Regions from separate parts of the Amycolatopsis sp. lyj-23 genome, predicted to be linked through region 2. Evidence: riboswitches for the same ligand, from Rfam matches in the RefSeq annotation. Region 2 holds a riboswitch; the other holds the start of a gene.

Region 1 (3,240 bases), on a different contig from region 2:
ACCGCGCTGGCCGCGTTCGTACCGTGGGCGCTGGCCGGGATGAGGCAGACGTCGCGCGCGTGCTCGCCGCGGGCGCGGTAGTGGGCGCGGATGGCGAGCAGGCCCGCGAACTCGCCTTGGCTGCCGGCGTTGGGTTGCAGCGAAACCGTGTCGTAACCGGTGATCCGCGCGAGCCAGGCGCTCAGGTCCGCGGCCACGTCCAGCAGCCCGGCGGCGTCCTCGGCGGGCGCGAACGGGTGCAGCCCGGCGAACTCGGGCCAGCTGATCGGTTCCATCCCGGCGGCGGCGTTGAGCTTCATGGTGCAGGAGCCGAGCGGGATCATGCTGCGGTCGAGCGCGACGTCCTTGTCGGCCAGCTGCCGCAGGTAGCGCAGCATGGCCGTTTCCGACCGGTGCGCGTGGAACACCGGGTGCGCGAGGTAGCCGCTCGTGCGCCGCAGCGGGGCCGGAAGCGCGTCCGCGGTGTCGGCGTCCAGCCCGTCCACATCGGACACCGAGACGCCGAACGCCTTCCACACGCGGGAGAGCCGCTCGCGGGTCGTGGTTTCGTCACAGGCGGCGCCGACGTGGTCCGCGTCGATCCGGCGCAGGGAGACACCGAGGTCGCGGGCCGCGGCGACGACCGCGTCCGCCCGGCCGGGCACCGCCGCGGCGACGGTGTCGAAGAACTCGCCGTGCACGACGTCGACGCCGCCTTCGGCGAGGCCGGCGGCCAGCACGGTGGCCATCCGGTGCGCCCGCAGCGCGATCGAGCGCAGCCCGTCGGGCCCGTGGTACACGGCGTACATCGAGGCCAGCACGGCCGGCAGGACCTGCGCGGTGCAGATGTTGGAGGTCGCCTTCTCCCGGCGGATGTGCTGCTCGCGCGTCTGCAGGGCGAGCCGGTACGCCGGGTGGCCGTCGGCGTCTTCCGAGACGCCGACCAGCCGGCCGGGCAGCTGCCGTTCGAGGCCGTGCCGCACGGCGAGGTAGGCGGCGTGCGGGCCGCCGAAGCCGAGCGGGACGCCGAACCGCTGCGTCGACCCGACGGCGACGTCGGCGCCGAGTTCGCCGGGCGGCCGCAGCAGGGTGAGGGCGAGCGGGTCGGCGGCGACGACCACGCCCGCGCCGTGGTCCTTCGCTTCGGCGATGGCGAGGTCGAGCTCGCGCACCGCGCCGGACGCGCCGGGGCAGGACAGGAGGATGCCGAAGAAGTCGCCGCCGAGCCCGAGCCCGGTCAGCCCCTGCGACAGGTCCTCGACGACGAGTTCGATCCCCAGCGGTTCGGCCCGGGTCCGCAGGACGGCGAGGGTCTGCGGCAGGGTGTCGGCGTCGACGACGAACCGCGGCGACGTCCCCCGCCCGGCCCGGCGCAGGAGGGTCATCGCCTCGGCGGCGGCGGTGGCTTCGTCGAGCAGGGAGGCGTTGGCGACGGGCAGCCCGGTCAGGTCGGCGATCACGGTCTGGAAGTTGAGCAGCGCTTCCAGGCGCCCTTGGGAGATTTCGGGCTGGTAGGGCGTGTAGGCGGTGTACCAGGCCGGGTTCTCCAGGACGCCGCGCCGGATGACGGGCGGGGTGACGGTGTCGTGGTAGCCGAGCCCGATCATGGCGGCGGTCGGCCGGTTCCGCGCGGCCCGCTCCCGGAGTTCGGCGAGCGCCTGGGCTTCCGTGGCGGCGGGCGGCAGCTCGAGCGGCTGCGCGGACGCCCGCAGCGACTCGGGCACGGCCCGCTCGGCGAGTTCGTCGAGCGAGGCGACGCCGATGACGTCGAGGATGTGCCGGAGTTCGTCCGGACCGGGGCCGATGTGCCGGTCGGCGAAGGGGATGCCCTGTTCCAGGGAGGCGAGTGACGGATCCACGATGGCCTCCTGAAAACGACAGCGCTTACCCGACCGACTCTAGAACGCGAGGGCGAGCGCGAGGTGACCACGGCGGGGGTCCGGGGGCGGAGCCCGCCGGGCGGGGTGTGGGGGTTGCACCCCCACAAGACACTCCGGAGGGTTCGGGTGAGCGCTTGCCGCGAGCAGGACTCACCCAAACCCGGAGGAAACCTCCCCGCTCTGTCTGACCCCGAAAGGGGCGCCTGAGAGTTTCGCCCGCAGGTTGAGCCGGGCTTGCACCGTCGGCGGGGCCATCAGGGTGTGTCCTGACGACCCGCTTTCCAGAGGCGTCTCGTCCGCGCGGTCCGGGGTGCCTGAGAGGTTCCGGGGAGGATTTGCTCCTTCGGCGCCGAGCTCAAGGTGTGGCTCGGACTCTCCCGCGCGGATTCGTCGACCGCACGGTGAACCTTACTCTGCCTGCCGCGGCGATGATCAACCGGTCTTGCGGGCGTTGCGGCGCTGGGTGAGTTCGTCCGGTTCGTGGGTCTCGACGATGCCGCCGTCGGCGCGTTCGGCCGGGAACTCGTGGATGGTGCCGCTGATTTCCTGCATCGCGCCGCTGACGGCGATGCCGAAGACGCCCTGGCCGCCCTGGAGGAGGTCGACGATCTCCTCCGGCGACGTGCATTCGTAGACCGTGGTGCCGTCGGAGAACAGCGTCACCCGGGCCAGGTCGCGGACGCCGCGGACGCGCAGGTGGTCGACGGCCACCCGGATGTTCTGGAGCGAGACGCCGGTGTCGAGCAGGCGCTTGACGACCTTGAGGACCAGGATGTCCTTGAAGGAGTACAGCCGCTGCGAGCCGGAGCCGTGCGCGGTGCGGATGCTGGGCGCGACCAGCTTGGTGCGGGCCCAGTAGTCGAGCTGGCGGTACGTGATGCCGGCGATCTGGCACGCCGCCGGACCCCGGTAGCCCACCAGCTCGTCGGGCAGCGAGTCGTCGGGGAACAGTTCACCCTGCTCACCAGCCGCGACCCCGACAGGCTGCTTCTCGGAACCAGCCTCGACCACGCAAGCCTCCCCTCGCCCGACCTGACGGCCGGCGAATGACAGCCGGACGGTCCCAGGAGCGGGACCCGCCGGAGATCAACCACCACGGTCCGGCCCCAGACCGTGAATCACACCGTGGCGATTTACCTCCTTCGACGGTAAGCGTCCGGAGAACACCGGTCAACGCGACGCGCGGCAAGCCCCCGCGGTCGGCTGAGCCTTTGAGCCGTTCGCCGTACCCCTGATCGCGTGGCTTCAAACCTGGTGCACCTTTTTACTCACTCAGGTAACTTGTTACTCATGCAAGTAAAAACCGACCTCATGGCGGAACTGGGGCTCAGCGTCACCGAGGCCGCGCGCCGGGCGCAGATCCTCGGCGCGACCATCGGCG
Region 2 (3,240 bases):
CGTCGACCTCGTCCTCGACGCCGAACGCGCGGAGGACCTTCGCGGTGATCGCCGGGGTGCTGACCTCGTCGAACGCGACGCGGACGTGGTCGGCGTCGACGTGCCCGAGGTTGATCCCGGCCGCCCGGGCGGCCGCGTGGACGTCGGCGGCCTGGCCCGGGACGTGCGCGACGACGGTGTCGAAGAACGACTCGTGGACGACCTCGACGCCGGTCTTGCGCAGCGCGCCGGCGAAGCCCGCGGCGAGGCCGTGGACGCGCTGGGCGATCTTCTTCAGGCCGTCCGGGCCGTGGTAGACCGCGTACATCGCGGCCAGCACGGCCGGGAGGACCTGCGCGGTGCAGATGTTCGACGTCGCCTTTTCGCGGCGGATGTGCTGCTCACGCGTCTGCAGCGCGAGGCGGTAGGCGGAGTTGCCGTCGGCGTCGACCGAGACGCCGACCAGGCGCCCGGGCAGCGACCGCTCGAGGCCGGCGCGGACCGACAGGTACCCGGCGTGCGGGCCGCCGTAGCCGAGCGGGACGCCGAAGCGCTGGGTCGACCCGGCGGCGACGTCGGCGCCGAACTCGCCCGGCGAGGTGATCAGGGTGAGGGCGAGCAGGTCGGCGGCGACGGTGAACAGCGCGCCCGCGGCCTTCGCCGACTCGGAAATCGCGTGGTAGAAGCCGCGGCCGCGCAGGACGCCGGACGCGCCCGGGTACTGGACGACGACGCCGAAGAAGTCCTCGGGCAGGCCGGTGAGCAGGTCGCGCACCTCGACCTCGATGCCGAGGGCCTCGACGCGGGTGCGCACGACGGCGATGGTCTGCGGCAGGCACTCGGCGTCGAGGACGACCTTGTTCGACTTCGACTTGGACGCGCGGCGCATCAGCGTCACAGCTTCGGCGACGGCGGTCGACTCGTCCAGCAGCGAGGCGTTCGCGGTGGCCAGGCCGGTCAGGTCGGCGACCATGGTCTGGAAGTTGAGGAGGGCTTCGAGCCGGCCCTGGGAGATCTCCGGCTGGTAGGGCGTGTACGCGGTGTACCAGGCCGGGTTCTCCAGCACGTTGCGGCGGATGACACCCGGGGTGACGGTGTCGGAGTAGCCGAGGCCGATCATCTGCGTCATCGGCCGGTTGCGCGCGGCGAGCGCGCGCAACTCCGCGGTGGCCTCCTCTTCGGACGCGGCGGGCGGGAGCCGCAGGTCACGGGTGGCGCGGATGGCGGTCGGGACGGCGGCGCCGACGAGGGCGTCCAGGCTGCCGTAGCCGCACTCGGCCAGCATCTTCGCGCGTTCGGCCTCGGACGGGCCGATGTGGCGGGCGTCGAACTGCGTTGAAGTGATCGGGAGCTCCTTGGGCCGGGCACACAGCGGTGCGCTGGAACTCCCCCTCTGTCATGGCACCTGAGAGTTTCACCGCCTGTGAAGCGGCTTTCACCTTGGGTGAGGCGCGGGTGCGCCTGCTTTCCAGAGTGGCCTCGCACGAAGCGGTAGCAGGTACCTGAGAGATTCCGGGGAGTTTGCTCCTTCGGTGCCCCACCACGTTCGTGAGGGCTCTCCCGCCTCGGCTCGACGGCCCGATCTGCAGTTGTGAGGGTCACCGTACCTGCCGCTTCCCGCGGCCGTCCACTTCACCCGGCCAACACCACATCGGCCCTCGATCACCCCACGACAAGCGCCCCAAGGCCGCCTTGGGGCGCTCTCAGAGCGGGGTGACGTACGCGCCCGAGATGCCGCCGTCGACGAGGAACTGCGACGCCGTGATGAAGCTGGCGTCGTCGCTGGCCAAGAAGGCCACCGCCGCCGCGATCTCCTCCGGCTCGGCGAACCGGCCGACCGGGACGTGCACCAGGCGCCGCGCCGCGCGTTCCGGGTCCTTCGCGAACAGCTCCTTGAGCAGCGGCGTGTTCACCGGGCCCGGGCACAGCGCGTTCACGCGGATGTTCTCCCGCGCGAACTGCACCCCGAGCTCGCGGCTCATCGCCAGCACGCCGCCCTTGGACGCGGTGTAGGAGATCTGCGACGTCGCCGCGCCCATCACCGCGACGAACGACGCCGTGTTGATGATCGAACCGCGGCCCTGGCGCTGCATGTGGGGCAGCACGGCCTTGCAGCAGTGGTACACCGACGTCAGGTTGACCCGCTGCACCCGCTCCCACGCCTCGATGCCGGTGGTCAGGATGGAGTCGTCCTCCGGCGGCGAGATGCCGGCGTTGTTGAAGGCGACGTCGACCGAGCCGAACTGCTCCACCGTGGTGTGGAACAGGTTCTCGACCTGCTCGGCGTCGGTGACGTCGGTCTGGACGAACGCGCCGCCGATCTCGTCGGCCACGGCCTTGCCCGAATCCGGCGTCAGGTCCCCGATGACGACCTTCGCGCCTTCGCTCGCCAGGCGGCGGGCCGAGGCGAGCCCGATGCCGCTCGCGCCGCCGGTGATGACCGCGACGCGGCCTTCGAAACGCTGGACCATTACTCCTCCGTGCTGAGAAAGACGTTCTTGGTTTCGGTGAACGCCGCGGCGGCGTCCGGGCCGAGCTCGCGGCCGAGGCCGGACTGCTTGAAGCCGCCGAACGGCGTCCAGTAGCGCACCGACGAGTGCGAGTTCACCGAGAGGTTGCCGGATTCGACGCCGCGCGCAACCCGGAACGCGCGCCCGGCGTCGCGGGTCCAGATCGACCCGGACAGGCCGTACTCGGTCGCGTTGGCCATCCGGATCGCGTCGGCCTCCTCCGCGAACGGCACGACGGCGACGACCGGGCCGAAGACCTCCTCCGCCGCGGCCGGGTGGCGCAGGTCGGACGGGGTGAGGACGGTCGGCGGGAACCAGAAGCCCGGCCCGGAAGGCGCGGTGCCGCGGAACGCGACGGGCGCGTCCTGGGGCACGTAGGAGGCCACCTTCGCCCGGTGCGCGGCCGAGATCAGCGGGCCCATCTCGGTCTTCTCGTCGCCCGGGTCGCCGACGACGACGCCGTGCACCGCCGGTTCGAGCAGCTCCATGAACTTCTCGTACGCGCTCGCCTGCACGAGGATCAGCGACCGCGCGCAGCAGTCCTGGCCCGCGTTGTCGAAGACGCCGTAGGGCGCGGTCGCCGCGGCCTTCTCCAGGTCGGAGTCGGCGAAGACGATGTTCGCGTTCTTGCCGCCGAGCTCCAGCGTCACGCGCTTCACCTGCGCCGCGCAGCCGGCCATGATCTGCTTGCCGACCTCGGTCGAGCCGGTGAAGACGACCTTCCGCACGCCCGGGTGCTCGACGAACCGCT

Evidence for each region. A riboswitch is a leader RNA that binds a small molecule or an ion and turns the genes downstream of it on or off. The one in region 2 is predicted to bind glycine.
Region 1: another riboswitch for glycine. It lies ahead of gcvP (aminomethyl-transferring glycine dehydrogenase); the one in region 2 lies ahead of gcvP (aminomethyl-transferring glycine dehydrogenase).

The regions. Positions count from the first base shown of each region.
Region 1 is NZ_JAJPWN010000030.1:83,821-87,060, forward strand. It holds gene gcvP (aminomethyl-transferring glycine dehydrogenase) at 1-1,838, opposite strand, end outside; glycine riboswitch at 2,151-2,249, opposite strand; gene ACLJPY_RS47910 (MerR family transcriptional regulator) at 2,292-2,870, opposite strand; gene ACLJPY_RS47915 (TetR/AcrR family transcriptional regulator) at 3,171-3,240, shown strand, end outside.
Region 2 is NZ_JAJPWN010000009.1:244,608-247,847, reverse strand. It holds gene gcvP (aminomethyl-transferring glycine dehydrogenase) at 1-1,324, opposite strand, end outside; glycine riboswitch at 1,363-1,461, opposite strand; gene ACLJPY_RS23785 (3-oxoacyl-ACP reductase) at 1,683-2,450, opposite strand; gene ACLJPY_RS23780 (aldehyde dehydrogenase family protein) at 2,450-3,240, opposite strand, start outside.